Regions from separate parts of the Paraglaciecola psychrophila 170 genome, predicted to be linked through region 1. Evidence: predicted binding sites of a transcription regulator. Region 1 holds the regulator's gene; the other holds the start of a gene.
What was found. Region 1 encodes ArgR, which controls arginine synthesis, uptake and breakdown. Its sites were predicted from a motif close to ANTGAATANNTATTCANT; they were not measured.
Positions count from the first base shown of each region.

Region 2: the regulator ArgR is predicted to act here: its motif matches at 5,257-5,274, upstream of argC (N-acetyl-gamma-glutamyl-phosphate reductase).

Region 1 covers NC_020514.1:4,948,406-4,964,622, reverse strand. Annotated here, with positions in the region: gene C427_RS21810 (anti-sigma factor) at 1-129, shown strand, start outside; gene C427_RS21805 (DUF4331 domain-containing protein) at 399-1,925, shown strand; gene C427_RS21800 (Ig-like domain-containing protein) at 1,936-2,454, shown strand; gene C427_RS21795 (tetratricopeptide repeat protein) at 2,524-3,684, shown strand; gene C427_RS21790 (HupE/UreJ family protein) at 3,686-4,813, shown strand; gene C427_RS21785 (hypothetical protein) at 5,077-5,463, opposite strand; gene C427_RS21780 (S41 family peptidase) at 5,460-7,082, opposite strand; gene C427_RS21775 (paraquat-inducible protein A) at 7,217-7,789, opposite strand; gene argR (transcriptional regulator ArgR) at 7,792-8,256, opposite strand; gene mdh (malate dehydrogenase) at 8,477-9,412, shown strand; gene C427_RS21760 (DUF2726 domain-containing protein) at 9,508-10,128, opposite strand; gene C427_RS21755 (hypothetical protein) at 10,261-10,644, opposite strand; gene C427_RS21750 (DUF2937 family protein) at 10,746-11,270, shown strand; partial or broken gene C427_RS21745 (IS256 family transposase) at 11,671-12,881, opposite strand; gene C427_RS21740 (GNAT family N-acetyltransferase) at 12,931-13,236, opposite strand; gene C427_RS21735 (DUF3300 domain-containing protein) at 13,306-14,706, opposite strand; gene ribA (GTP cyclohydrolase II) at 14,828-15,445, opposite strand; gene C427_RS21725 (EAL domain-containing protein) at 15,589-16,217, opposite strand, start outside.
Region 2 covers NC_020514.1:4,377,314-4,393,530, reverse strand. Annotated here, with positions in the region: gene argH (argininosuccinate lyase) at 1-819, opposite strand, end outside; gene C427_RS19205 (argininosuccinate synthase) at 819-2,066, opposite strand; gene C427_RS19200 (ornithine carbamoyltransferase) at 2,167-3,096, opposite strand; gene argB (acetylglutamate kinase) at 3,099-3,899, opposite strand; gene argC (N-acetyl-gamma-glutamyl-phosphate reductase) at 3,953-4,981, opposite strand; gene argE (acetylornithine deacetylase) at 5,305-6,450, shown strand; gene C427_RS19180 (methylglyoxal synthase) at 6,511-6,918, shown strand; partial or broken gene C427_RS28890 (glycoside hydrolase family 15 protein) at 7,155-10,343, opposite strand; gene C427_RS19170 (Spy/CpxP family protein refolding chaperone) at 10,588-11,409, opposite strand; gene C427_RS19165 (response regulator transcription factor) at 11,580-12,275, shown strand; gene C427_RS19160 (ATP-binding protein) at 12,272-13,684, shown strand; partial or broken gene C427_RS27820 (delta-class carbonic anhydrase) at 14,085-14,597, shown strand; gene C427_RS19150 (CBS domain-containing protein) at 14,837-15,268, shown strand; gene C427_RS28275 (hypothetical protein) at 15,351-15,485, shown strand; gene C427_RS28270 (alpha/beta fold hydrolase) at 15,530-15,991, shown strand; gene C427_RS28265 (serine aminopeptidase domain-containing protein) at 16,003-16,217, shown strand, end outside.

The DNA.
Region 1 (16,217 bases):
TTGGCTAAGGTTAGCCAATTTGATTCTTTAGATATTGCTGCGTTGGCAGTCAGCATCGAACCATTGGGTGGATCACCAACTGGTGCACCTTCTGAGGTCTTATTTGTGTCAGAGCTGGTTATGTTGTGATCAGGTTCGATATTTAAACAATCATGTGGTTCAAGCCCTTCAACTTAATAGCTGAAGGGCTTTTTTTTGTTATTTACTTCTCTCAAAACTGTCTAAATGAACTTTATTTAATCTTTATTAATAAAAAAACAATTTATCTGCATCCAATATAACAACTGGGTCGTTAGTTCCTCTGACAGTGTTTAATAACAATAGGAACAACAATGAAACGTACCACTAAAACATTTGCATTAAGTCTAATTAGTTCAGTAATTATCGCCCAATCTGCCATGGCATCTAGCCACAGAGAAGCGCCTAACCTTACTCGTTTACCTACATTAGATTCTACTGATTTTTATGCCTTCAATAGTTACGAAGAAGGACGCGGTGAATATCTCACAATGATTGCTAATTATATTCCTCTGCAAGACGCTTATGGCGGTCCTAATTACTTTGCTATGGATCCTGCTGCTGTATACAGCATTCATATCGATAGTGATGGCGATGCGGTAGAAGATATGACCTTTCAATTTAGATTTGAGTCGATGCTGCCAAACAATAACGAAGGGGTGGCACTTATGATTGGGCCTGCGGATAATCAACGCAGTGTTAAAGTACCATTAAAGAATATTGGCGGTATTACCGCCGCTAACCAAGCAAATGCTAATTTTAGCGAAAGCTATAGCTTAAGCCTAGTCACTGGCCCGCAATCTTCTGGTAGCAGTGCACAATTAACCAATAGCACATCTGGCACCACTTCTTTCGGTAAGCCTCTTGATTATATTGGTAATAAAACCTTTACTAACGGCGCTACTTACGCTGAATACTCGGATAGTTTTATTTATGATTTTGCTATTCCCGGATGTGACAGTATGGGTAAGGTATTTGTAGGCCAGCGTAAAGACGCCTTTGTTGTTAATTTAGGTAAAACCTTTGACTTAGTCAATTACGTGCCGGTTGAAGGCGATAGTGCCCCTGGTGCAGGTGATGGTAATGGTTTCCCTGGTGGCATCACGCAGGACAGTAGCAACGACGATTTAGCTGATAAAAACGTCACGTCTATTGCCGTTGAAATACCTAAAGTTTGTGCTACCGGTGAAGGTAATAAGTCGATTGGCGCGTGGACAACGGCAAGTTTGCCGCAGGCACGTATCCTCAACCCTAACGCCAGCTTTGCTAATACCGAAGTCAATGGTGGTGCCCTTACGCAGGTTTCACGTCTAGGTAATCCACTAGTAAACGAGTTAGTGATTGGTTTAGCCGATAAAGATACGTTTTCTAGCGCACACCCTAAAGATGATACACAATTTGCTGATTACGTGACTCATCCATCACTTCCAGAGTTATTAAATATTCTGTTTAGAGATGCGGTTAACACAACGTTAGGTGCCGATATCGAAACATTAGCTCCTACTAACTTCCCAAGAGTGGATTTAGTGACTACATTTTTAACTGGATTTGAAGGTGTTAATCAATTAGCAACTGTTACACCATCTGAAATGCTGCGCTTAAATACGGCTATTGCTGCTACTGCTGCTGCAGAGCAATCACCTTTTGGTGTAGCTGGTGATGATTTAGCAGGGTTTCCTAATGGTCGTCGTCCCGGCGATGATGTAGTTGATATTGCACTACGTGTGGTAATGGGGCGTTTATGTTACCCCATCCCAGTAGCAGGCACTGACACTGATTTAGGATTATGTACACCTGAAGATGCAAGTGTAGGTAATGTTCCCTTTACTGACGGTGCTCCTTCTGATTCGACAATGATGATGAGCCGTTTCCCATATCTTGCTTTGCCTCTTGCTGGCTCTGAATAAGGAGAAGAATATGCACTTCACTAAAATAAATACTTATCTGGCTTTATCTATTGGTGCGATGTTAATGGGCTGTGGAGATAGTTATGATGACGATGCTGCTGCCGTTAATACTGCTCCTGTAGCGGTATCAATTGACCTTATCACTCAAGCTGATGTAGCTATAGTTGATATGCTCTCGGGTACGGATGCAGATGGAGACTCGCTTAGTTTCGCTATAGCAGAAGCACCTACAAGAGGGACTTTAACTATAGATACTGATGGTTCATTTACTTATCAGCCAAATGCAACCGTCACTGGTACCGATAGTTTTAGTTTTACAGTGTCGGACGTTTCTAGCCAATACGCTTCAGCGTCTGATACGGCAACGGTTAATATCACGATCGAAAAACAGATAGTGAGCTTTTCAAGTTATAGTCGAGCAGTCTTTGCACAAAATGAGACCGATACTCCTTTGCCAACAAACGGCAGGGACTTTACTCAGGATGTGATTAACCCCAATGCCTATGATGATTTATTGATTGCTCAGTAATCAATAGTTGGTTTAGGCTCAGGAAGAGAGCAAAAAACCTGTTACACAGGTTTTTTGTTTAGGCCATGGATGGCGTTTTTAATCAGTGAGGGTGACATGCCACATATTTATATTCAAAATTTTATCCAACTTCGCGATAGCATCATCCTTAATTTATTAGTTCCTATTTTAGCTATATTGTTTAGTCTAAACAGTATGGCAGAGGTTTATCGACCAACAGTTAATCAAGTTGTGGCGAGCTGGGATTCCAGCCAATCATTGAATAATACACGAGTCAGTTTACGAAATGTCGAATGGCATTTGCAGCAGTCGCAATACGCGGGGTCGTCTAACCTGCATTTGCGCCAGGCCAGCATGATGTTAGACAACTTGGAAGAAACCCAAGCAGATAAACCAGAATACTGGTATTACAAAGCCCGTGTCTTAGAGCACCAACATCAATTTGCCGCAGCATTACAAGCCTTAGATAATGCGCTAGAACTGGATGAAACCTTTATTTCTGCATGGTTGATGAAATCAAATGTATTATTACTAATGGGGGAAAATAACAGTGCTAAACAAACCTGTTTGCGTTTAATTGGAATGGCGAATGTTGATATTGCTCTAGCGTGCTCTCTGCAGACTGCAAAAGGTGTTGAACAGGTCAAAACGGCTTATGCAAAATTACAACCTATAGTAAAAAGGCTTCATCATGACTCTGACAATATTGCAGCTAGTAACATATGGTTAGTGCAATTGGCTGCTGATATGGCCACTCAATTAAACTTAACCCAACAGTCTGCTGTTTGGATGAGTATTTATCCCCTAGAAAAAACACCTATTAGCTACATGAGTCAATGGGCAGATACGCAACTCGACTTAGGTCAATATGAAAATGTGTTGGATAGGTTGGGTGAGATAGTGCAACAAGTTGGGTATCAAGATGATGCGTTGCTAATGCGCTTGGCTATGGCTGAAGTCCAATCTAATCGAGATTCGAATCATAATAGTACCCAACAGAAGTGGCAATTATCTGCTAAAAACCGGGTCACTTTAAGGTTGCAACGCAATGATACTTACCATGCTGCCGACTTATCGAGGTTCTATATTTATATTGAACCCAATCCAGAACAAGCGTTGTTTTGGGCACAACAAAATTTGGCTCAAAGTCTATCCCATGAAGATTATGCGTTGCATAAAAAGGCGCAAGCAATGATGCTTAAACAGCAGATGAAGGTTAAGGAGAGTTAATGTGTTAATCCGTTTATGTTGGTTGTTATTGCTGGCTAGTTTCACATGTTCAATACAAGCCCACCAAATGAGCACTGGCTACTTAAATCTGGATTTGTCTACGTATCAAGAACAAGGTATTCAAGGTCAATTGCAATTACGTTGGTTTGACGTAGATAGCCAGGTTAAGCTTGATAATAACCTCGATGGTCAGTTGCAATGGCAAGAAGTGGTCAGCCAAAAAGACCAGATATTGCAGTTTGTTGAAGCCAATTTATCTTTTCAAGCTAATCAACAGCGCTGTGTCTTAACGATGCCAGAAGGTTTGCGAGCAGATACTCATTTTGACGAAGGTTACTTGTCTGTTGCTTTGATTGCTGATTGTAAAAGCCAGAACATTGATGACTTAGTGATTAAATACACTGGTGTGTTTTCCCAAGACCCAGAGCATAAACTTATCGTTAACCTGACTGGCATTGGGTCGGATAAAACAGGTATTGCCAGTCAAGTTATATCAGTGGATCAGCAACAAGTGAACATCGATTTGCAAAGTAGTGATTGGTTTAGCGTGTTAAGCAGTTATGTCTATCAAGGTATTGTGCATATTTTTATCGGTACTGATCACATTTTGTTTTTGGTTGTGCTGGTGCTTACCAGTGTGTTGACCTATCAAAATGGAAAATGGATACCCAAGCTAAATAATAGCCAAGTGATCAAAGATACCGCATGGGTTATTACTGCTTTTACGCTTGCTCACTCTATTACCTTAAGTGCTACAGCAATTGGCTGGATTGTTCCTTCTAGTCGTTGGGTTGAATTTGGTATTGCGTTATCAATTGTACTCACCGCACTCAATAATTTGTGGCCATTAGTGACGCGACTTAGTTTGATAACCTTTGGATTTGGTTTGTTACACGGCATGGGTTTTGCCAGTGTGTTGGGCGAGCTGGGCTTAAGTGAACAACATACTCTGTTATCTATTTTGGCGTTTAATATCGGTGTTGAAGCAGGACAATTAATGATTTTACTAGCACTGTTACCGGTATTGTTTTTCTGTCGTAGTAAGCAGTGGTATCCGAAATACGGGCTCAAATTGGGTTCGATAATTATTGGCATCATTGCCATCAACTGGTCGATACAACGTTTCTAAAAACGGCCATTAGCACTTTTACTCGTTATATATGCAGTCTTTGTGGGCAGAAATTCCTGCTCACACAGGTATAAAAGTCTAGTACATAACCTGCATCTGAAAATCCTTGACGAACGATTCGAATACAACTCCAAGCATAATATTAAAACTTTCAAACGCGACTCTGTTGCCGGTAATGGTAACGATTACGGGTAACTTTTTGACGTTGATATCACTTGGAAACAAGCCGATTTGAGATACTGCTTGTTAGTCACGTTCGCTGTTTAATTTTGTGTGGCGAGGCAATTGATACTGTGAACTAATTTGATATTTCCAGTTTGGTCATGGCGGATATAACATTGACCATCTTCAGTGAGTAATGAAACGCTATCAGCCTCACGAATTTCTCGCCCATCAAGTAGATTGCCACGGTTGTCTTTGGCAAGACGCCGCTCTATTACGACCTTGCTTTGTTGTGTAAATACGCCATTAGCCAGTTTTATTGGCTGGCTATTAAACAAGTCGCCTATGGCATGTTCTAAAACTATGCGATTATCTTCTGTAGGCTGAACGAGCAATGCCGGAATGGGCTCCAAAGGTTGTGTTGCTGAGCAGCTGCTCAACAGCAAAGGAGCCATAATCAATATACTTTTGGGTATGTACTTACTCACAATTCTGTTGGCTCGGTAATTGGGGTAAATATCTTAATTGAATCAAGAATAGTATTCGGGGTCTTGATTGAAATCCCCGATTTATGCAAACTGTTTTCATTCACACTTTTATTTTTAGGTTTATTTGCAGGTTTATTTTGAAGTGTACAAACACCTGTTTCAGCATATCCAATAGCCGCTGCTAAAAGTGACTCATTTTTGTTCCCCAAGACTTGAGTGAAATTATCAGTAACTGTGCAACCCGGTAATTGGTCGTCGAATACCGGGCTAGTGACGGGCAAAAATCCTTCCGAGTATTCCCCAAATCCCTTGGCATTTACGCCTTGAAACTGAATAGTGAAGTAGGTAATACTACAATTATCGGTGGGGTAAAAGCCGTAGGGCTTACCACATGTGGTATTCCCAATTAACACCACTTCTACATCAATACCTCGTAGGCCATTAATAACGGCTTCGCTAGCCGAGCAGGTATTGTCTGTCGCCAGTATGAAGACACGGGTCAAATTAACAGTTGGCAAAGGGCTATCATTAATAAATTGACTAGTAGTCCAATCAATTTCTCTAGTGTAGAAAGGGGTTGGGCGTAATGTGTTACCTGTTACTGGGTCTACGTTAGGGTATTTATCATTGAATTGAAGTGTTTCAAAGGTTTGATTACTGGTTTGCGCACTGCCCGCTACCATATAAGCAACTTGCGAAGCCATCGCTAACAAACCGCCGCCATTATAACGTAGGTCAATAACCAGTTCAGTGACACCTTGGTCAACAAACTGCTGAAACCCATCAATTAACCCCTGTTGCCCTGCGCGGATAAATGAATTGAATTGCATATAGCCCATCCGGCCAACGGCTGTGTCTATCACTTTTACGTTTTGTACGGGTTGTAATTCAATGTTTTCTGAGGTTAAGTTGACAGTTAACAGCTCATTTTCAGCTTCATCGGTAAACACAAAGTTAAAGGTCTGCCCCGCATCTGATGGGAACAACGCAGCATTAATTTGGTCAACGTTAGCCTGAGAAGTGGCATTAATAAAATCAATGCCATCAATGGTCTTTAATTCGTAACCTCTGCTAACAGAAGCGATGGCGGCTGGCGAACTCGGTTCGGTATAACGCACTATCAAACGCCTCGGTGAACTTGAACTAACAAATTCCCAACTGATGCCATATCCAGAGGTGACACCGCTTTGTGTGCGTTGATTGTAGTCTTCGGTCGATTGGGAAAAATGGAAGTTATCTTTGAACGTTCCTGATGCAGTGCGCTCATTGGTTTTTAGCTGGTTAAAATAAGCAGCAACAGTAAAAGGTGAAGGATTGTTATCATCCACTTCGCTATACCAAAGGTAAGTATCGTTAGTCCAAGAGCGAAGCCACATCTTTTCATGCATGCTGCTGCCTTGAGCATCAGAGAACGTATCGCCATTACTATCTGGGCCTATTCTTGGGACGGCACAGAGATCTTTGTAAATTGAATCATCTGAAAATTGTCCCGTTAACCAGCCTGGTTCGGTAATCTTAGGTATTTTGGGCACTATTGGTGGCAGCGAACTACCGCCACCGCAGGCATTAAGAACAAGGCTCATAACAGTAATAAGAGCTAACAATAGTTTTTGATTCATGATTATTTTCTTTTTATCAACGTGATTAGCTACAAGTTAGCTGTCATTTAAGATCATTTACAAAGTTGTTCATGCCCCTAATAAATAACTAGACAGGTCGATACGATTAATTGTTTCACCCGGCGAATATTGGTTTAAGTCATAGGCTTATGTTTAATCCCAGAACTTGTCAATTGAGTACCAATCAAAGACAGTAAACAGTATGCAGTGAAGTAATAAAAGCCTTCTCCAGCAGCAGATAATGTTTGAGTACTGATATCTAAAGCAATCTTAAAACCAAATACGCTGAATTGCTCAGACGTAATCGTTTCGGCATGGTTGGTAGACATAATGGCTAAGAAGATCGCGATAACAAACACGTCTGCCATTGACCATTTGCCTATGGCCCCCACAAAGTTGATGAGTCTCTTTTCAATTTGCGGCGATTTAGTAAAGTAGGCAAAACAAAGCAGTAAGGTTTTTAAAAGTGGAATACACACTGAAAAGGCAAATATCAGCGCAGCAACCAATAATCTTTGATCTTCCCATAATTCGCTAATTGTCGCCATAATTGACAGTTCTTTATCTATCAAAGACGAGGTAAGGGCTGAACCGCTAAGGTTGGCTGCCATTTCCATATTAAAAGAAAACATAGTCAGCAGTATGCCGGGGAAAAATAGCCCCAATGCGATAATATTAAACGCAAAACCAAGGTGTTTTTTATACATATTCAAACGTTTTCAAATAATGCTTCGACTCGTTTGCGAGTATCTTCGATAGTACTTACATCGGCAGGTGCAATAAATATCGTGTCATCGCCTGCAATCGTGCCCAATACGCCGTCTTTTTTGCCTAAAGAGTCTAATAAACGAGCAATCAACTGAGCTGCGCCAGGGCTGGTGCGAATAATTACCATGACATTGTTGTGCACAATATCGAGCACAAGTTGTTTTAGGGGGCTTTTTGCTGTGGGCATTCCCAGTTCAGGTGGCAAACAATAAACCATATCTCCTCGGGCGTTACGAGTTCGCACCGCGCCAAATTTACTTAACATACGGGATACTTTGGATTGACTGATATTATCGAACTGTTGCATCTTCAACGCTTCGACTATATCGCCCTGGGATCCAAAACTTTCCGTTTTAAGAATGTCTTTAAAAGCTTTAATCAGTGCGTCTTGTTTAGCGGTGGCCATAGAGAACTCGTTGCTGGAGTTAATAGTTGTATTTTGCCGTATTGCAGAGGTTTAAGCAATTTGCCTGCACAAACAATAACGGTGAGTATATGATAAAACACAGCTAACTATTAAATCGAGCAAGACCCTAGTATAATCCTGCGTTCTTAAAATCTTATAATTTATAACCCATGTTAGCTTTGGTAGTTGCAAAGCAGAAAGCTTTTCACAGGAGAGAGTCATGAAAATAGCCGTATTAGGTGCAGCCGGTGGTATCGGCCAAGCGTTATCACTATTATTAAAAGTTCAATTGCCAGCAGGTTCTGAGCTATCTTTGTATGATGTTGCTCCAGTGGTTCCTGGCGTAGCGGTCGATTTAAGCCACATCCCTACTGATGTTAAAGTACAAGGTTATGGAAAAGATGATTTAGCTGACGCCTTAACCGGTTGTGACATTGTGCTAATCCCAGCGGGCGTGCCTCGTAAGCCAGGTATGGACCGCTCTGATTTGTTTAATATCAATGCTGGTATTGTTAGAAATTTAGTTGATGCTATTGCTGACAACTGTCCAGAAGCGTGTACTTGTATCATTACTAACCCAGTGAATACAACGGTTGCTATTGCAGCTGAAGCGTTAAAAGCTAAAGGTGTTTACAACAAAAACAAATTGTTTGGTGTGACGACTTTAGATGTTATCCGTTCAGAAACTTTCGTCGGTAATTTAAAAGGACTAAACCCGGCTAATGTGCATGTTCCAGTTATTGGCGGTCACTCTGGCACCACTATTTTGCCTCTTCTATCACAAGTTCAAGGTGTAGACTTTACGGATGAAGAAGTAGCAAGTTTGACTACTCGCATCCAAAATGCGGGCACTGAAGTTGTTGAAGCAAAAGCGGGCGGCGGATCAGCTACATTATCTATGGGTCATGCTGCTGCAAGATTCTGCCTATCTTTGGTAGATGCGATGCGCGGAGAAAACGTAGTAGAATACACGTATGTTGAAACCAATAGTGATGATGCTGAATTCTTTGCCCATCCAGTACGGTTAGGTAAAAACGGCGTAGAAGAAATTCTTTCTTACGGCGAGTTGAGTGAATTTGAAGAAAATGCCAAAAATGCCATGTTAGAAGGCTTACGTAGCGATATCGCTATGGGTGTTAAATTCGTTACAGGTTAGGTTTTATTGAAGCGCTTATAAATAAACGCTAATAAAAAGCCCCTTAGATGATACCTCTTAGGGGCTTTTTATATTTAAGGAATATACATTGGTTATTACGCCGCAGCGACAGGGCGACTGGTTACCGTTTTATTAGTTTGAATGGGTCTCGTGGGCTTGGACTGTCTGGCAAACGCCGGCATTAACTTTCCACCACTTTGAGGCGTAGGCGCGGATAGTTGCTTAACCTTAGGTTTTGGTAACTTAGCTTGGATACACTCTCTAATATCATGTGCTTTGTAGCCAGAGCGTACTTTTATCCTAACATGAGGTATATGTGCGGCATCAAGTGCCCCACTTACATAGAAGTCACGCTGGCTTTTATAACCATCTTTGCCGCTGTTATGAACTAAATCAATAGCAATAATAGGCGACATGTCTGCCTTGGAGCAAAGTACAAAATCAAGATGTTTGCTGGCTGCTCGGGAAAACGCATTTTTGCTGGTTTTTTTATCTGTATTTTGATGGATAGTTAATATGTCGCTCATCTTAACTCTGCATAAAATACGAAATTCATTTCCTACCGCTTCTTCGATAAGTCCTAAAAACGTACGCTCAACGGGTGTGAATAAATTGCTTTTCTTTTTGAAAGGAAATGCCAAACCCGGTTCATATAATTTCATAGCGCCTACAGCCACGATGATCAGTAACATCATCAATACAATTGCTAGTTCCATAATATCTCCAAAAGCCAATGTCAGAAAATTGACTAGGTGTTAGTCTTTTCCTGAGTAAGCAAAGAAAGTGCCAATGGCGGGATTAAGAGGAGATTTTTAAATTTTGGGCGCTAGAATCGTTTTATATTGCACTTAACCAGCTGATTTTATAAGGATATCTACCTGACTACCTTCGCCGTCTTTAGATATGACTACTACTTTCCGTCCATTTGAATATTGTAACACAATACGGCCTTTAAGCATTTTTTCATCATCGGCTTGGCCTAGTTGGCTGATGTAAAAATCTTTGGCGCTTTGCTGATCGCTGCTCGCAAAATAAGACATACTTGCAGGCAACTCTTCGTTAAACAACTGGCAAAATTTGGCATTTGGATATAAGGGTAGGGTATGGAAGTCTTGTGGGCAACTTTGCACACTGCTGTTTGCTTCAATTTGCAGTTCTTCTGCGTGTAACAATCCGTCAGACGTTATTACAAACATCGCAAACACTTTAAATCTTAATTTTAACAAACACATATCCCCAACCCAAAATTTATGCCTACTATAGAAGCACATCAACTTTGCATCAAGTCTATTCAATGTGTCAAAGGTATGATTAACCGTTAATGAGTATATAAATGATAAAGTTCTGTGCAGACTATTTACGTATTATACTATTTTGTGGCGGTTTGCTAATAGGTATTCAAATCCCTGCTGTAGTAGACCAGTATGCCAAGAGAATTGATGCACAACTCACCGAAGCTGTAGATGTTTTTGCGGGTTTTCAACAAACCGCAGATCTTTATTTTAAAGGTAATATTAAAAACTTAATCAGCCACTATAAAAGTAGCGACGATCCAGTATTTAAAAACGACGCGACTAGTATTCTGTTCATTTCAGACCGTGTGACTTATCTTAAATCAGAAAAATTAGCACTTGAGCAATCTGCCTTAATGAGAACAGCACATGTGTTGTTTTTTGCGGATAACAAGGTTTTTCAACAAACATTAGAACACTACAGTTACATGATACTCATTGACCCACAAGCTTTGATATGGGGCTTGATCAGTGGGCTTTTAATCGCTAGCTTTTTCGATTTACTCTTTTACGGTATTGGATATTTATCAAGGCTCAATAAAAGACATAAGAAGTTAAGTGCATGATATTTGAAACAGCAGTGTTGGATGTTATTACTGAAACACTACAAGTGTTTTCACAGCCGCAATAAATTATTTCATCTATGCCCGGCTATATGAAAACTCAACAGACACTAGCCATAAGTTAAAAAAGAATATTGAAACCGAAAGTCGCTACCTTTTGTTGGTCAATTGGCAAACGTTAGAGGAGCACACTATAAGCTTTCGAGAATCTGCGGGTTATCAATAATGGAGTGCTTTATTACACCGCTTTTATGAACCGTTTCCAGAGGTGTAGTATGATCAAGTACTGAAGTAACGCCACCGAGATTAGTTGTACATTTTTATCTATTGAGTCATTTGCACTGCATATTTCAATTAATATTCCGCTACATTTGAGCCTGTAACAGATTCTGTGTAACTGCCATTATTTAAGATGTTTCTCGAGGCGGTCCCCGAACTCGATAATAAAGCGAACCATCGCCTGCCGCCAGTTATGAACTGGCATAGACCATTTTTTTGATGCTTCGGTGATGGCTAAGTACACCATTTTCTTAGCTGGATCGTCGCTTGGAAATATCTTTCGTTTCTTAAGTGCCTTGCAGATAACGCTGTTGAGAGACTCAATGGCGTTGGTCGTATATATCGCTTTTCGGATGTCCGCAGGATAATTAAAGATAGTATTTAAGTTCTGCCAGTGTGTTCGCCATGACTTACTAATCTGCGGATATTGCTCGTCCCAGGTGTCGCTAAAACGCTCTAGTTCAAGTAAGGCTTCTTCCTCTGTACTTGAACGATACACACGCTTTAAATCAGTCGTCACAGCCTTGTAGTCTTTCCAAAAAACGTATTTAAGTGAGTTACGCACCATGTGCACGATACACAGTTGCACATTGGTTTGTGGAAACACTGCATTAATCGCGTCAGGAAAGCCTTTGAGGCCATCTACGCAGGCAATTAGGATGTCTTCTACACCCCGATGTTGCAGCTCCGTCAGCACACTCAACCAGGACTTAGCGCCTTCGTTCTCGGCTACCCACATGCCCATTAGCTTTTTGTGGCCTTCGATATTAATACCAAGCGCAAGGAAGATGGATTTATTGATAACACGCTTATTTTGGCGAATTTTCACCACAAGACAATCGAGATAAATAATCGGATAAATGGGGTCGAGCGGTCGTGATTGCCATTCAACGACTTTGTCGATGACGGCGTTCGTCACTCTTGATATAAGCGTGGGTGAGATGTCTGCCCCGAACTATTCATCAAAGGCTTGTACGATTTCACGTGTGCTCATGCCTTGCGCATATAGCCAAAGGATTTTTTCATCCATGGACGTAAATCGAGACTGATTCTTTTTGACCAATTTAGGCTCAAAAGAGCCATCACGATAACGTGGTGTGTCGAGGTCGAACTCACCATCTTCCGTTTTTATCCGTTTAGACGTCCTGCCGTTACGACTATTCTTTACTACTGACTTAGCATGCTTCTGGTAGCCTCAATGCTCTTCCATCTCAGCGTTTAATGTAGCCTCAACGGTTATTTTCTTAGCATTCGGCTGAAATCATTTAAGTCTTCTGGGGTTTTAATGCCTTTGGCCGCTTCTTTAGCGAAAGCTTCAAGTTCTTTTCTGTTCATTTGCATCTGCCTATCCTTAACTCTCAATAGAGTAATTTATGATAAGCAGTTACACAAAATTCGTTACAGCATCGTGTTCAAGTGTCCGAGCGGCGACCCCTTTACGTAAATACTTTCGGTCGGTGCGCATGGATTTAATTTCAGCATGTTGAGTGCTTAGGCTTTTCAATGCTCCACAGCCTAATAGCTCTTGTTGCTGCCAAGCTGTCCAGAACGTGATATCCGGTTTACGAAGCGTTTCTAAATCCAATGCATGTACACTTTCTGCTGGCGGGGTGGCATACATATCGTCTAAATGTTGTTGCAACAGCACTGCTACCTTGGGGTGGGCTAAGTCATCTATTTGTATTCTCAAAAAAACTCACATTATTATTTTATACTTTAAGAATAATAACGTGAGCAGATTATTGTTTTCAACAGTGAGTTATCTTTGTTTAATCTTATTTTGACGCGAAACTTTTATTGGTCTGGACTTGTTTTGCTTATGTGAACTAGCCCGATCGTTACTACTTTTAGGACTGCTGTTGTTTTTCGATATGTAAGTACGGGTTTTATTTTGAGGGTCGGCTGTAAAGTGCCTTACTTTGTTGTTTCGCACTTCTAACGATGGGGATCTTTGTGATTTTCCGATGTTCATTTTCGGTGTATCTGCCCTATCTGTTTTTTTAGGTCGATAATGATTGCTTTGCTTTTGCCTCTGTTGGCTTCCACTTTGACTTTGTTTTTGAGCTTGTTTTTGAATTAAACCCCGTTGTTTGTTTCTCGACTGTTTATTCGACCTAAGCGTTTTTGTATGATCAACAGACTGTTGCTTACTTAGGGCTTGTTTGAAACGTTTAGCAGTGTTTTTACTCTGTTTATTCGAATAGCTGTTAATGTTCAAAACTCTTTGTTTATCAATCTGATGGTAAACTTTATTTTTACTGCCACCACTAATGTTACGCACAATACGTTGACCGTTAACTCGATATTGTGCACCCCGTCTATGTTGTTGGTTATGGTTCCAGCGAGGGTATTCTTTAACTCGAACCACTTGACGATTATTGTGATTATTTGACCAGTATCTGTCTGAATGACTGCGGTAGTGATAGTTAGCGACTACATGACGATTACGCCAATGAAAGCCACCAAAATAAAAACTGGGGCGAATGTAAACCCCTGTGCTCCAATACAAACCAGCATTAAAAATGCTGTGACTGGGTCTGTGCCAATAGTATGGCTGATGGTCTTGCCACCACCAATTTCCATAAACAACGCGCGTATCATAGTAGGGTACATAGACTACTTCTTTACGCACGGTTTCTATGACTATTTCACCTTGTTCTTGTTGTATATTGACATAGTCATTAGCAGTCAAGTTACCTTGCTCATAGGCTTTTTGACGTAAATTTTGGACACTTGTTAATATCTGCTGTTCATTCACTAAGAACGCACTACCTAAAGATTGTAACCAGTCCAAGTCTTCACTGAGCTTCTGTAATAAGTCATTAAACGGCACCAAGGCTTGGACACTAGGATCCCAGCCTTTATCTTCCACTGCATTTAAAGCTTGTTGCTCATCTAGGTCTGTATTAACTGCGCGCCAACGAGCGGCTTGGATCACTTCTAAAGGGTAGGTTGATGCGACTAAAATATGTGACAGTAAAGTGTCAGGATAAAGGGCAATTGGCGCTAACATTTGATCGAGTTGTGCTTGATCAAGTATCGCAGCTTCAGATATTTCTGAACTGACTTTTTCTTGCGCTTGAGCAAGCTGCAGGACATTGCCTACTAATAAGCATACAACGTATAAATAGATATATAGGTACTTGGTTTGATTTCGCATAACCCTTTCCTTCCGTAATCGAAAATCCAGTGTACCCAAAGGTGTAGGCAACATTTAAGACGGTAGATTGAGTTATACGACTGTCAGCCTTAACCATGGCTGAATATTCACTGACGGGGCATTATTTGAGAAGATGTTTATCGAACTGATGACCTAACTTTTCCGTTTTAGTACGAATGTAATTTCGATTATCATCGGTTATTCCGTGATCAATAGGAGTGCGTTGCGCCACGTTAATGCCCATATTAGTTAGGGCTAAACTTTTCTTAGGGTTGTTAGTCATGAGGTTGACGTTTTTAATATTCAATTTATCTAACATCAATTTACAAATACCATAATCCCTAATATCAGCATCAAAGCCCAAGTGCTCATTTGCTTCGACAGTATCCATACCTTCATCTTGTAATTGATAAGCACGAATTTTGTTGAGCAAACCTATGCCCCTGCCTTCCTGACGCAAATACAACAATACTCCTTTGCCTTGCTGAACAATATTTTCTAACGCTTTTTCAAGTTGAGCACCACAATCACAGCGCGAACTGAACAATGCATCACCGGTCAAACACTCGGAATGAATACGAATAAGTACCACATCGTCTGGGTCCCATTCTCCGTATGAAAGAGCGACATGTTCTTGCGCTAGCTTATTATCAATAAAACCATGGATGTAAAATTTACCCCAGTGAGTGGGTAACTTGGCCGAACTAACATATTGATATTGGTCTAATTTAGGCTTCATATTTTGTAAAACGTACTTAATTAAAGGGAAGTTGCAGGCGATTTGCCCATTTACTAGCACACAAACACTAGTGTTTGTGTGCGCGTTATTTATAATATGTTTCACTATATGGGCATGATTCAATCTTTTACAATAGCTTTCATTTATCTATGCTGAGTAAAGTCAGCCAGTGCATGAGGTTTAGCAACGCCATACCCTTGGGCAAAATCAACACCCATTTTACCTAACTCCACCATTATTTCAGTTGATTCAACAAACTCGGCCACGGTCTCCATTCCCATTGCTTTAGCCACATCTTTAATTGAGTTAACCATAGCCATATCTACAGGGTCAACCAGTATGTCTTTTACAAAACTACCATCTATTTTGACTTGATCAACGGGCAGGTTTTTTAAATAGCCATAAGAAGAAAATCCACTACCAAAATCATCTAGAGCAAATAAGCAGCCCAATTTGTGGAAGGTATTAATAAACTCTAAGGTTTCATCCATCTTTAAAATGGCCATGCTTTCAGTAATTTCGAAACATACTTTTTTGTAAGGGACTTTGTACTTTTCAAAAGCATTCAAAACAAATAGTTTAAGCTCTTTATCTGCTAATGAATGACCACTTAAATTAATACTTACTCGACTTAGTTCAGCATTATGCTGGGGGTTATCCGCCAACCAGCGAAAGTAATTCTCAACTACCCAACGGTCTATTTGTGCAGTGAGATTATAACGTTCCGCAGCGGGTAAAAAAGTGCTGGGAGAGACAATCTTGCCTTCCTGAT
Region 2 (16,217 bases), 570 kb from region 1:
CACTTCATCACCTAAAGTAATAAATCCGGCTTCACCAGAGTTGAAGAATATCAAGTCTTCGGCCATACGCGACATGTGCATCATGCTGGTGCTGGCAGCAAATAAAAGCTCTAATACAAAATCTCGATCCGATACCGCATCTAAGCTATTTAAACAGGGGCTATCAAAGCCTAACTCATTGGCTATTTCATAACGATCAATGGGGTAGGTTGTACCTGCTAATGCGCCACAACCTAATGGGGACTGATTTAAGCGCACTCTTAAGTCACGTAAGCGACTAATGTCACGTTTAAACATCTCTACATAAGCTAAGCACCAGTGTGGGTAACGTACGGGCTGAGCGCGTTGTAAGTGGGTGTAACCCGGTAAAATAACTATTTTGTTATGGCTTGCCGTTCCTACTAAAGACGCTTTGACGTTTTCTAAGTCGGCAATCAATAAGTCAACGTGTTCACGTGTCCACAATCTAAAGTCAGTGGCCACTTGATCATTGCGGCTGCGGCCGGTATGTAGTTTGCGGGCGATATCACCAAGTTGTTCAATCAAGGTGGCTTCAACAAAACTATGAATGTCTTCTTCGCTACTGGCGTCGAAATCCAAGGTGCCAGCTTCAGCTTTCACTAATAAAGCTCGCAGGGCTTGTTCAAGTTGTTGTTGTTCGTCTTGGGTTAACACCCCGGCTTTATAAATGGCTTTTGACCACGCGATAGAGCCACGAATATCTTGGCTGGCGAGTGCTCTGTCGAAGGGTAATGAATCGTTTACCCTTCTAAACATAGCACTGCTGCCATCTTGAAAACGTCCACCCCACAAACTCATTATTCGATACCTGTATTTTTAAGGGCTAAGCCTTTTTTATTCATCGCTTCGATACGGCTAGATAAGCTGTATAAACGGATGAAACCCTCGGCGTGCCCTTGGTCGTATACATCATCTGCGCCAAAGGTTGCAAAGTCTTCGGAATATAAGCTGTTAGGAGATTTTCTTTGGGTAACTGTCGCTTGGCCTTTGTATAGTTTAACTACAATTTCACCTGTGACTTTTTCTGCGAAACTGGCGGCACCTGCTAATAATGCATCATTTAAAGCAGTAAACCAGCGACCGTCATACATCACATGTGAATATTCAAGACCGATTTGTTCACGGTATTTAAGTGATGCTTTGTCTAAGACCAAACACTCTAGGGCTTTATAAGCTTTCATCATGACTGTGCCGCCTGGCGTTTCGTAACATCCTCGAGATTTCATACCCACTAAACGGTTTTCAACAATGTCGATACGGCCTACACCATGGGCTGCTGCAATTTTGTTAAGGGCCATTAAAACGCCATAAGGTGTTAATGATTCGCCATTTACTTTGGTTAACTTGCCTTCTTCAAAGCTAAGTTGCACACGTTCTGGCTTATTTGGCGCGTCTTCTGGATCAACGGTTAACGTCCAGATCCCTTTAGTGGGTTCACACCAAGGATCTTCTAACTCACCGCCTTCGTGAGATATATGCCAAGCGTTTGCGTCACGGCTATAAATTTTAGTCAATGATGCAGAGCATTCAATATTACGTTCTGCTAGGTAATCAAGTAAATCTTCTCGAGACACCATGTCCCACTCACGCCAAGGAGCAATCACTGCTAATTCTGGAGCCAAAGCAGCAAAGGTGCCTTCAAAGCGAACTTGGTCGTTACCTTTACCAGTACAGCCATGACAAAGAGCATCCGCACCCACTCTAAGAGCAATTTCGACTTGCGCTTTTGCAATGATTGGACGCGCCATCGACGTGCCTAGTAAGTACTCACCTTCGTATACAGCACCAGTAGTAATGGTCGGGTAAATATAGTCAGCAACAAACTCTTCTTTTAAGTCAACGATGTAACATTCACTTGCGCCAGTGGCGAGCGCTTTTTCACGGAGTCCAATTAACTCTTCGTCGCCTTGACCTACATCCGCTGCAAAAGCGATAACTTCACAGTTATAGGTTTCGATTAACCAAGGAATGATAGCTGATGTATCTAATCCACCAGAATATGCCAACACTACTTTTTTGAATTCTTTTTTTGCTTGAATAGCCATGTTTTTCCTATCTCTTAATTTTTTAATAAAACGCCATATATTTAGCGATTTATTCGATATTTGTTGTTGTTACTTTGCTACCAAACTCGTAGCCGTTTTCTTAATTTCTTGGTTCGAAATCGCTGGCTAGCAAGTGTACCAAAATAGCGTTTTGTCCATGCATACGATTTTCAGCTTGTTGCATTAATAATGATGCATCGCTGTCGATCAAACTGCCGCTGATTTCTAAATCTCTGTGGGCTGGTTGACAATGTAATACATATTCAGCCCCGGTTTTTTCCATCAAAGCTTCATTAATTTCGTAACCAGCGAAAGTGTCTTTAATATCGGCTAATGGCGTCTCGTCACCCATCGAAAGCCAAGTATCTGTGTATAGAACCTGTGAACCATTTGCTGCGTTGATGTCAGTGCTCACGGTTAGCTTTCCGCCAAACTGTTGGGCACGCGCTTGAGTTAGCTTTATGATATTTTCGTCAACTTCGTAACCTTTTGGTGTGATAACAACAACTTCACAACCTAGCGCTACACCTACTAACATCAGCGAATGTGTGACGTTATTACCGTCACCAATATAGGCTAACTTCACTTTGCTTAAGTCGTCGTAATGCTCGCTGATAGTCAGGTAATCAGCTATCGCTTGGCAGGGGTGATACATATCACATAAAGCATTGATGACGGGTACCTTAGCTGATTTAGCTAATTCTTCTAAAGTGCTGTGTGCAAAAACCCGTGCCACGATGGCATCTGCCCAACAAGCTAAGTTAGCGCCCATATCTTTAACGTCTTCGCGACCGGCTAATTTATTTGACTGTGAGTCTAAATAAACCAAATGTCCACCTAACTTATTGATACCAATATCAAAACTCACACGGGTGCGTAACGAAGGTTTTTCAAATAAGGCAACAATCGACAAGCCATCTAAAGCGGTACGATAACCGGCAGGATTGGTTTTGATGGTTTTAGCCAAGGTTAGCAAACGGTGTAATTGGACTGCGGTCCAATCTTTAAATGAAAGAAGATCTTGTTTCATAATCAAGCCTTGTAACTAGATGTGTTTACTTGGGGGAGGATTTTGCTGCCTATTGCTTGCTGTTGCAACAAACCCAGCAACTTTTCTGCATCTTTCCAACTGGCAATAGTAACGCTGCGTCCTAAGCTATTGGCTGCTTTTAATGCGGCTTGTACTTTGACTATCATGCCGTCTCGAATAACATTTTGTGCGATGAGCGTTTCAATTTGTTCTATATCTAAGTGCTCAATCAGGTTTTTGTTAGCATCTAACACGCCAGGCACATCAGATAAAAGTAATAACTGGGCATCTAATAACTGGGCGATCACTGTGGCTGCTTGGTCAGCATTCACATTAAGTAAGTTACCATTGTTATCTGCACCGATGGAACTGATGATGGGTAACATATGTGTGGCGGCTAACGCTTTCAATAAGGTCGCATCGCCTGGCTCAACTGAACCGACTGCTCCCAGTTCTTCGAGCATTACGGTTGCAATACACATTTTTCCATCTAACAAGCTCAACCCAACTGGGCTGATACCTGCTCTAATAGCTAACCCGCAAAGTTGTTTATTGGCTGTTCCTGCAAGTGCTCCTGTGATGTAGGGCATATGTTCTTTCGGGGTGACGCGCAAACCATCAATTTTGTGGCTTGTTAGATTAAGTGCGTTTAGTAATTCTTCAACCATAGCGCCGCCGCCATGAACTAGCACCACAATATAATTTTTCTGTAATTCAGCAATAGTGCTTAGCAATGCCAGAGCAGCATCTTCAGCTTGCATAAACGCGCCACCAACTTTAATCACTAATATTTTTCTATTCATCTCTCTATCACTGGTTGCATTGCTTTCTATGCTATTCGCTTGGTTACTCATAATTAATTTACCAATCCCGCATGAGTCTCAAAACCAAAGCGCAAATTAGCACATTGCATTGCTTGTGATGCCGCACCTTTTAATAAGTTATCAATGGCACTGGTCACAACAAGATAACCAGTTTTGTTATCTAACTTCCAAAAAAGGTCGCAATAAGGTGTACCGACCACGTCGTCAATTTTGGGCCAACTGTTTCTAAATCTTACAATTGGATTGTCTTGGTATGCTTGCTGATAGGCCTCAGTAATCTGTCGCTCGGTAACATTGGCTGAGGTTTTTACCGTAATCGTCGCCAAAATACCTCGCTTGAAATTGCCCAAGTGCGGTGTGAAAATCACATCAGTACCTAAATAGTCAATAATTTCAGGCTGATGTCTATGTCCCAATACACTGTATGCCTGCAAGCTGACTTCGGAAAAACTACTGTTTAATGCTGCTTTTCTACCTGCACCAGTGACGCCAGATACTGCATTAATGATTGGAAAATGTGCAGTGTCAATTAAGGCATTTTGTTGTAATGGCTTAAGGGCTGTTAAAGATGCTGTGGGGTAACAACCCGGAATGGCGATCAAATCTGCATTTTTAATTTGTTCTTGATGCCAATCAGCTAAACCATATACGGCCGCTGCTAACAATTTATCCGCGTGGTGTTCGAAACCATAATATTCTGCGAATTTGTGTTTATCTTTTATTCTAAAGGCGCCTGACAAATCCATTATTACTGCTTTGTTGGCACTTTTTTCGCTGCATAGCTGTTTCATCCACTTGTGGCTTGCTTCATGTGGCGTGGCTAAAAATATTAGATCAAAACTTTCTGCTAAGGCACATAAATTAGCTTCATCTATAGGCTGCAAAGGTAATTCAATTCGGTTAAAAAATTGTGGATGAATATCGCCCAAAGATTTGCCTGCATCAGCACTATTAGCGGAAACAAACAAAGCGGCTAATTCAAATTGGTCATGGCCGTGAACTAGTGCGGCCAGTTCAGCGCCAGTATAACCACTGGCACCGATAATACAGGTTTTGATCATGGGCGTTTTCTCTAAAGGCTCTAAATGAGTAGTGTACTAAATATTGATGGCGGAAGATAAAAAGCACTCTTTGCAAAAAGAATTTAGTTTAAAGCAAAGAGTGAGCTATACGCTACAGCTTCGATTTTCGTCGATACAAAGTGCTGGCGAAGCTAGGCAGGGAAATAAACTGGTACAAGTACGTTATCTAACCAAAACAAGTTAAAGGAAAAAAGTTATTATACTTAACTAACTATTTTATTAGTCGTTTCTTATTGGTCTATAGCATGCCATGTGTTATATATTTATGCAATAAAAGTGAATAATTATTTAATTGAGCGGTTATGTCAAATTTATCTTTCTTAGAACATTACGAAACTATCATTAAGACCCCTTCTATTAGTGCCTTTGACGAAAATATCGATCAAACAAATAGGCCTCTAATTGACATTCTAGCAGGCTGGTTTGGTGATCTTGGATTTTCCATAACTATTCAAGCAGTGCCTGGTACTCGCAACAAATTTAATATGTTAGCTAAAATTGGCAGTGGAGAAGGAGGTTTGTTGCTTTGTGGTCATTCAGACACGGTGCCCTATGACGAAGGGCGTTGGCAATCTGATCCATTTAAACTCAAACAAGCGGATGGCAAGCTGTTTGGTTTAGGCAGTTGCGATATGAAAGGCTTTTTTGCATTTGTTCTTGAGGCATTAAAAACGATTCCGCTTGATCAATTGAACAAGCCTTTGTATGTATTAGCCACGGCAGATGAAGAAACGTCTATGGCTGGTGCACGTTTTTTTGCTGAACAGCAAATGATTAAGCCGAGTATGGCTATTATCGGAGAGCCGACTGAACTTATACCCATTTATAAACATAAAGGGCATATCGCTAAAAGTTTAAATATTCAAGGTAAAGCGGGGCATTCGAGCGACCCTGAAAAAGGTGTTAACGCCATTGAAATTATGTATCAGGCAATTGGTCAGTTGATGGACTTACAAAGTAAACTAAAAACTCAGTTCCATGATGAAGCCTTCAGTGTGCCCCATGTCACCATGAATTTAGGGCACATTCATGGTGGCGATGCAGAAAATCGTATTTGTGGGCATTGCAAGCTTAACTTTGATATGCGTGTTGTACCTGAGTTAAACGATGAGCAAGCTCTTGCCATGATTGATGAAGCGTTGGCCCCAGTATTTGCAAAATACCCCAATCGCTTAAGTTTGGATTTAATGTATCCCACTGCGCCAGCTTTTGCTTGTCGCGATGAACAAAATATTCTGGCATTAGCTGAACAGCTCACAGGTAAAAAATATCAAAGTGCTAACTATGCCACCGAAGCGCCATTTATTAATCAACTTGGCTGCGATACCATTATTTTAGGCCCTGGTAGTATTGATCAAGCTCATCAACCTGATGAATATATCTCTCTGGATTATGTTAATCCCACAGTGAATATTTTGCAGCAAATGATCAACAAGGTGTGTTTTTAATACCGCAGACTGTTAGCTTTTTTTTGAATTTCATGCCATTAATAAAAGGATTCATACGAGATGCAAAAAACCATCGCACTGGTTGCACACGACCATAAAAAGCCAGATTTAGTAAAATGGTCTTTGGCGCACAGGTCTGAATTAAGCAAACATAAGCTCGTCGCAACGGGCACTACTGGTGGCATCTTAAAGAAAGAGTTGAACTTGGATGTACACTGTTTCAATAGTGGTCCATTAGGTGGGGATCAGCAAATAGGTGCTTTGATTGCTGAGCACAGGCTAGATTGTTTAATCTTTTTTTGGGACCCATTGAACCCTGCGCCCCATGATCCTGATGTAAAAGCTTTACTTCGATTGTGCTCAGTTTGGAATCTACCAGTAGCTTGTAATGTCGCGACTGCGGATATGTTGTTTACCTCACCAGCATTTCTTGAAGCTGATTATCAGCAAAATATTCCTAACTTCTAATTACATTATGTCTTTTCATTCAATGTCAGATTTCGGAGTATTTCAGAAGGATAAGACACTTTTTAACCAGTAAATCCAGTATCTAAAAGTGTCGTTAACCTTTCTACCCATGATTTAAACACCGGGTTATTAAGCACTATGATTGAGTTCATGATTGATAATAGGCATACCAAAAAATTCAAAAGAGTGCCTAACTTTACTATTAATTAGAGTTAGGTGAAGTGACGTTATTTACCTCATTCTACCTGTCTTACCGTTAATAAGTGATTCAAAGCTGAAATAATGAATGTTGTGCTATGCACTGGTGATTGCTGGTAAAAGCGCTCCCAAGCATGGCTTTTGTGTTCATCGTAATGTTGTTGCCGTTCAGGGAATTCTTTGACATATGCAAGGTTCACTGCATGACCTATGGTCACGTCAATCACTATCGCTTCTTCCACTATTAAACTAGGGTTTTGCTCAAAAAAGCTGGCTAACGCTGTCAGTGTTTCAATTGTAAGTTGACGGTATTCAGCTGCGTGAATGTTGTTAAACATGTGTTCAATTAATATCGCGAAAGCATTTTCTCCCTCGGTCATATCACTTAACACTAAGTCACTGCTAATACGATTACGCTTATCCATCTTATTACCAATAACTAGGCCACTTGTATGTTTTAAAATTCGCCAAGTTTTTGCTAAAAACTCTGTTGAACGTCGGTCGAGTATACCTTGGTGTTGACGCCAAGCAAGCCAACCATCAAGCGGAGTTTTGAGCTGCTCTAATCCCAAATTTTTGGTGCCAGTTTATATGTTCTGTATTACCTTGAGCATGTAATGTTTCCAGCTTTTGTGGAAGTTCAGCTAAAGTTTGATAATTTTCGAGCACCGCCTCTAAGCGTGATTGAATTTCTGATGGCGGCATGTCCATCAATATTTCATAAGCTTCATCGGTCGTGCTGTTTTGAGCTCGGGTAATTTGACTGGTTAGCAGGATAATCAATAAACTTGCGCGTAAGGTTAATAATTCACTAAATAATTCGGGTCTAGCTTTGATTAACAGACCCAAGTACAGCAACACTTCTTGGGTTAGAATCTGATCGCGCACATCTTCACGGCAATATTGCACGATCCTCTGCATCAGTTCTTCGTCGCTTAGTGGACGAGTGATCAACGACTCATCATGATATGAACGACCTACCTGAATAAACTTTTGTGCTACTAATAAGTCGCCGACTGCTAACCCAATATCCCCATCAATTTTACCCTGTAATCCAGATGCCTGTCGCAATACTGACCAAAGGCGCAGTCGACCAGCTTGGGTGTACACTTCTTCAATTAAGTCGTGCAAACTTCGTTGCTGATTGTGGATGTGAATTTTAGTATCAATCGGCTGGAGCTCAACTAGTTTAGTTAGTAATGCTATTTGTTCATAAAGATTGGTAGCTTGGCCTAACTTTGATTCCAATATGCCAGTGTCTTTTTGTAAGGCGATTTCAAGTTCTTCGCTAGGTGATAATTTTTTATTTTCACCTGCCAAGGTCAAAATGCAAGATTGAGACAATAGATCCGCTAGTGGTTGCTCAGGTAAAACCAAGTCTTTTAGGTGTTCGACATGCTCAACAGCTGCCGTATTTAATAACTGCGCCATTATATCGTGACGCACAGGTATACCGTCTACTTCACCACTGGCAATTTGTTTCATCAGGGCATAAAAAGTACTACGGTCGGTGTCTAGCAAATTGTGAGTGAGTAATACAGTGACAGTAGGCCGACCTAATTCAGTCCAATTACGGTGCAGATAACTAAGCTCTGAGGTAAAGCGACGTACTAAAAATTCAATGTCGTAACTTAAGAAAAATCTTTCTGAATAAAAGAAGCTGTCAGGCATATCGCTTGCTTTTTGCCCATCATATAAACACGGCTGGTGGTTAAACTTTTCAATTTTCTAGGAATACGCCCAGAAAGACCTAGTTCTTCGCACTTACCAATTTGAGCATGTATGCTAGCAATATCTTCGGGACGATAAACCTGTACAGGTGAAATATCTTCGATAGTTTGTGTCTGCACACCATAAGCTTCCAACTCTTGTTGCAACGCTTCATCCTCAGCCAAAAACATGAGTTGTACCACGGGCTTTTTAGGTATTTTGTGATGCCTACGTCCCAGAGGGTCTAAATCACCTGGACGCAATAAGTCATCTTCTAGTAAACAACCAAGTAAATATAAGCTTTGCGCCCAGACTAGTGGAACATTATCGTTAGGTATACGCTTTTGAGAGCCAGGTTCGAGACGTTCTTGTTCTACACAATCTTCAGCAACAAAATATAATTCAGGTAGCAGTTTTTGACCATTTTGTTCGACTAGTACCGCGTCAAGACGGGTTCGGTAATGATTTATTTGTGGTGTATCGTCGCGAAAAATCGCATCTAAATATAAATAGGTATAGAACAGCGGCCATTCAGACTCAATATGCTCAAACTGTTTCAACTCTTGTTCTTCGTAATGCAGACGTCCCTCATCTTCGAGAGCGGTTTGATGTCCATCCCGCAAAAAACGTTTCAGTCCATAGTTTCCTTCTAACTTATCAATGATGTCGTTACGCACTTTGTTGGCAAGATCTGGGTCGTCGACAGCAAAAGCAGGAAAGCCCACTATGCTAAGTAAAGCCGCGTCTGTTTCTTTCGTATTAGACTCACGAGGTAACATAGACGTTAACGTAATATTTGATTGAGCGATGTTATCTGGAATGACATGAATAACGCTTGACCGAGACCCTTTTGCGCCGAAAAGATTAAAGCCAGATAGCGACTCTAGTGCGGCCTTCGCCATACCCAGAGAGCTGGCGTTCAGCTCGACATTACCACTATTACTTTTAGCGCCACGCTCCCAAATGCCAAAATCGGGTGTGCGGTAGGCTCGTTCGATGTAATACACTAAATTTTGTATAAAACAGACCTCTTCATCGGTCCAGATTATTTCCAAACCTGAGGCAATCATCTGAGCAAGCGTCAGAAGAAATACTGAGGTTGCATCAATCTGCAAATGCCCCCATTCATCATCACCAACCACGCTATCACCTGTAGCCGTATCGTATTTGGCATGTAATGCGTCAATGGGTTGCCGAGTTCGCTTAAATTTTTCTACTTTTGCCGATTGCGCCATCATTGAGCGCAATAAAGCGCGCATTAATTTGACTGTTCGTTGCTGTAATTCAAATCCTCGCCCACCATCGTCATCTAAGTTGCGATAGGCTAATGCTAGTCCCCAGACGGCTAAAATACTATATACGTTATCGCGTACCCAAGCATCTTGGTAATTGCCATGCACTGTGACCGCCGTGCTTGCAGGAAGTAACCCAGAAATTGGATGTTGCTTGTCTAAGATGACCGACTTGATCTGGCCATAATATTGATCAAGACGAGTCCGTAATTCGATGTCTTGCATAATGGCTCCTTATTGTCTGTATTAGTTAAAAGTACAAAAGACTAACTATAAACTAACCCTTTTATAAATATGCGCAGAGCATGAAATAAATCATCATTCTTTACCAAACTAATTCTTCTATTGCCAAGCAGATAGATATTACCGTTCATGAAGTTACTGTTTGAAGACCGGTTACATTTTTGATAAATGGAAAAAAAACGGCATCAAAGAGATGCCGTTATAGGATTTGTGTGAGGGGCTCGCTTTATATTGACGATAACTCTTGATGCTTTTTACCTTTCTTCTCATATTTGCTCCTTTTATCTTTTATTTTTTCTGCGGCCCTAGCTTGCTGTTCTGTAGTAAGTTGATTCCAAATATCATGCTGAGTTTTGGCTTTTAATATCGCGATTGTCAGAAAATCAGCTTTGTATTCATTATCGAGAGCTAGCAAAGCATCAGCGTCAAAGTCAGCCCTTTGCACTAATAACTGCTCTGCTTGTTTATAGACTTGTAACCTGACCTTAATTTTTTTGCCAGTTGCATCGCTTTCATTCTTAATAATGTTGATGGCAGTAAGTTGAGCTTCTGATAGGTCTAAACGTTTAAGTTTTTTGCCTTTTCGTTTGCCTTCTTTCCATCCTGCAACGCTTTTTGGCTGAGCCTTGAGCGCATCAAATAGCACTACAAACTCTTCTTGTTGGGAGTCGGTTAATAAATTCCAGACTTGGTTTTTGTTAGTCGCCCGTTCTAGCGCCTTTGCTTGCATCAGCGTTCGGCGCTTGGTAATGACACTCTCTGCAGCTGCGTGATCCCATTCAGAGGATTGTATAAGGTTGCGCAACTCTTGCTTCAACGATTTTACGTCACTGCTAAACAAGCCTCTACCTTCACGATTTTGTTTTAAAGTTTGTCGGATATCTTGTTTTTGTGTATTGGTTAAAGATAACTCAGATAATATTTGGCGCATATCTTCATGCTTTTGGTGATGGCTTTTTTTGGCTAAAGCGGGTGCAGCGATGACAAGTGTTAGACAAAGCGCAATGGGTGTAAGTGTTGTTTTAAGTAAGTTTCTGAATTTTGACATTTTTTTGCCCTCTGGATTAATTGCTTTATATGAATTGCTATAAGTCTAGCGACTGGAATGCAAAGAAACGCAAAGGGAGTGTAAAGCTTGTGTAAATATACCATGTTGCATAAATATACTTATAACACTGAGTTATAGTGTCCATAGCCTAAGAATATCTAAGAAAACATATGTCGACTAAAAAAATACTATTGATTGATGATGACGTAGAATTGACTGAGTTGCTTAAAGAATATCTTATTCCCCAAGGCTACGAATTAGATGTAGCTCTCAACGGTGAAGCGGGTCTGAGTCTAGCGACATCAAACAAGCATTACGACCTAATTTTGCTGGACGTGATGTTACCTAAACTTGATGGATTTGAAGTATTAAAAAAATTACGTACTAGTCATCTCACCCCCGTATTAATGCTGACAGCTAAAGGTGACGACTATGACAAAATTTTTGGTCTAGAAATGGGAGCCGACGATTATTTGGCGAAACCTTTTAATCATAGAGAATTGTCAGCAAGAATAAAGGCATTAGTGCGCAGAATGGCTTCGTTACCTAGTGGTCGTGTGAAGCAAAACTTGAGGTTAGGTAATGTAGAGTTGTCACCTTCAGCACAACAAGTATTCTGCGCCGACCATCTGCTTGAATTGACCGCTACCGAATACTCTATTTTGCACCTTTTGATGATTAACCAAGGGAGTTTAGTTAGTAAGCGGGATATTAGTGAAAAAGTATTAGGTAGAAAGCTGGCTGCTTTTGATCGCAGTATAGATATGCACGTAAGTAACCTTCGTAAAAAATTGGCGGCCTTCAGCTCAGAAGAAAAAATCAAAACCCATCGTGGAGCGGGTTACCTTTATCTGGAGACCGTGTGAGGGGATTAAGTCGGTTTAATCCAGCGCAAAGTTTATTTTTTCGAGTCTTTTTATGGTTTTGGTTGGCTGCATTATTGATTTTTTTTAGTTCAGTTTGGCTGGCTAAACAACTTGGCTCTGAAGCCAAATATCAGCCATTGAATACACAACAACGAAAAGATTTAGAGTCCATAACTCGAAAATTACAAAATCAAATTGATAAGCATGATGGTCAGGTTGAGCTTAAAAACGTACTTAAGCAATTGAGTAAACGCAACCGCAACCGTTTTGGTTTGGTGTTGATTGAGCAATCGACGCGAGAAATTGTACATAGTGCAACCAGGCATAGGCCCATCAAAAAAGAAATGTTTGATGATTTTAATCCACAAAGTACGGCGCTGACGTTAGAAATCAAAGGAATCAACTTTGTAGGACCAGGTAGGGTAAAAGTTAATCAAAATGAGTATCTGTTATTTTTGGTTAAATCAAGACGGGGTGGCGATTTACGGGTTATTCGGCATGAATATCCTGAGATATTTATAATATTTATGCTCTCTCTTAGTTTAGGACTGTGTTACCTATTTGTGCGTGGGTTACTTAATCCTATTGCGCAGCTTAGACATGCATCCAAACGGATGGCAACAGGCAAAATGGGTGTGCGTGTCGGTAATGCAAGTAAGCGCTCAGATGAAATTGGTCAACTTGGCCGTGACTTCAATTATATGTCTGAACAAGTCGAGAGTTTGTTAACCAGCCAAAAAAGGTTATTGGCTGATATCTCACATGAGTTACGTTCACCCCTTACCCGTTTGCAGTTGTCTATTGGTATTGCGCTGCAACAGAATGAGTTTGATATGTCAGCAAACATGCTGGCAGCCTTAGAAAGGATCGAAAAAGAATCGCAACAAATTGAAAATATGATAGCTCAAGTTTTGTTGTTATCTAGTTTGGATAATAAGCAGCCTATGCAAAACTTACACATTGTGAGTCTAGAAAAAATCATGACACCTATTATCGACGATGCTCAATTCGAGGCCGAGCAAAGAAATAAAAAATTGGATTATCAGGCGCAGGAAAATATTCGTTTGTATGCCGATCCACAGCTATTAAGTAGTGCCATAGAAAATATCCTACGCAATGGGATTTATTATTCAAATCATATCATTCAAGTGTCTGTGTCGGTGCAAGATAAACGTATAGTGTGGATCATTGAAGATGATGGCAAGGGTATTGAAGAAAGTCAGTTAGATAGAATCTTTGAAGCATTTTACCGAGAATCCACCGCGCGAGACAGAAATAGTGGTGGAGTAGGATTAGGCTTGGCTATTGCGCAACATGTTATCCGTAAACATAAAGGTTCGATTCGGGCAAGTAATAAGCCCCAAGGTGGATTACTTGTTAAAATATCCATACCTTATATAAGTCCTTAAATCGTATGTAATAATCTATAATTAAGCATGACTTTATCCTTGGATTTATTGTGATCTTTTATTAAATCAGCTATGTTTTATTGTTAATTTTGAATGCCTGATTTTTATCAAAAAAATATCATCTATGTACATATGGCTCGATTCTGTCGCAAAATCGGATTGAAAATTTTGAGTGCTTTTATTGATAACAATTAGGTGTTAGCCATGCAAGCTAAAATATTTAAAGTGAAAATACATTCTTGTTTTGTCGGTTCTATCTGGTTTGGCATTTAATGCACAAGCCTCTGTAAGTGAAGGTTTTGAGCCTCACCCCCCCCCCCCGAGATATCGATCATTTGCATGGTGAAAATACTCGTTTTACCTCTTCAGCATCAAATAGCACAGAGATGAATTATATAATATTCATTTTCATGAAAATGCTGAGCACAAGGCTACCGACTTATCACTTTATGCGGGTGAAGGTGGCTATGGTGTCAAATATATGTGCGGCATCAGTAAGCAATTATTCGCAGCTGAATTAGCCCATATAAAGACCGAGGTCCGCAGAGGTTTGAGACTAAGCGATACCGTTTAAGAGTATTGGATGCATATTTCTGATGATGTCACACATAGTAAACATTAGGTGCTTGTTTAAGTGACAACCCAATAAACCCTAACTTACGTGCTGAACTCAAGTGATACTCTGGTTGATGACAAAGATGCTATGTATTGTGACGACTTAGATTATGATGGCACAGTGCGTAAAGGTTATCATCAAATACAGTTTATTCCTGACAACACAGGTGCGCCACTAGAATTTATGGGGTCAACGACTGGCTCTAATTATACCGAAGACAAATGTTCAACAATAGATGTCACTTGGAGTGTTCGCCACCAGCGTGCATTAATGGCTATTAATAGTTTAACTAATTAGTGTGACAGCAATCAGTTTGGTAAAGACCATGGGCATAACGTTCGTAAACTAGTGACTAATCCTGCGTTATTATCTAATATAAACTAGTGTGATTTGAGTCCCCTATGTTTGGTACACACTGTGGTTGGCATATGTGACAGAATTTCGCAGAGTATAAAATTATGCTGTTTTTCATTGCATCAGACTCAAATTTACGGTTACATTTATTTTTATTGAAATTAGGGTAAGTAAGGCAACACATGTTAATTAATCGGATCATGAGTAAACCCGTGGTAACGGTGACATTGGATGATACTTTGCGCACGGTTAAACAGATTTTTGAAAACGCCAAGTTTCATCATTTACTCGTGGTAGAAAAGGGTAAATTGTATGGTGTTATTTCCGATCGCGATTTACTCAAATCTGTTAGTCCTTTTATCGATACGCCTCAGGCAACAGCTCATGACAAGTTTACTTTAAATAAAAAGGTTCACCAAATCATGAGCCGAAAGCCTATTACCCTTACTTCCTCTGCTGATGTGTATGAGGCGATTAGTTTATTCAATCAACACAATATCTCCTGTATCCCTATCGTGAATGAAAAAGGAGTCCCAGTTGGAATTGTTAGTTGGCGGGATATCCTTAGGACGATAGAGGCAAATCACGACAAAAAAGTCAATAATGCCAAATGAGTCTATTTTAGATAATGCTATGTGAATAGTGAGTGCTAATTTACGATAGGTATTTTATTTCGAATTTCAATGTAGGGTTTATATGTCTCAGTTTGTCCTTTGCTCTGAAGATAACTTAGCGTCAAAGTATATCTCAGATATTCAACCGTTCTGGCATAACAATATGCAACACGGCATGTTTGATGGGGTGCGGGAAGTCGGAAAAAAGAAAACGTAGATATTGCTTACGCCTATGTTCTCCATCCACAGGCATTGGGATCTGTGGTGGTTTCAACCGGTCGCATCGAGAGTTTAATAAAGTATAAGGAAGTTGTGTATGACCTCTATCAAAATGGCTATTCGGTGTTTATTCATGACCATCGAGGACAAGGTTTATCTGGGCGCTTGTTAGACAATCCAAACATAGGCTATGTGGGAAGTTTTGAAGAATATGTAGCTGATTTTAAAAGCTTCATTAATCAAGTGGTCACTGAAAAAACACAACACAAACCTAACTTGTTGTGTCATTCAATGGGTGGGACGATCGGGGCTATGACTGTTTTACGCTATCCCGAATTATTTGAAAAGGTTGTATTTTCGGCACCTATGTTTGGTATCCGCCCGTCTTTGCCAAATTGGTTTGCCAAGTTCTTACTTAATTTACATGCCACGCTGAATAAAAAAATGCCTATTTTTTTGGTCAAAATAATTATGACAATCAGCTATTTTCTGGTAATGAGTTAACCCACAGTGAAATTAGATATCAACTTTTTCGTCAAGAGTATGAAGAAACACCAAAAGTTCAGTTAGGCGGTGTCAGCGGAAACTGGTTAAAAATGGCGGTTCAAGCGATGAATGAAATAGAACAAGGTGTGCACCGTTTTCCTATTCCTGCTTTAATTATTCAAGCAGGGGCAGATCAAGTTGTAGATAACAAACGGCAGAATAGGGTAGTAGCAAAAATGAAAAA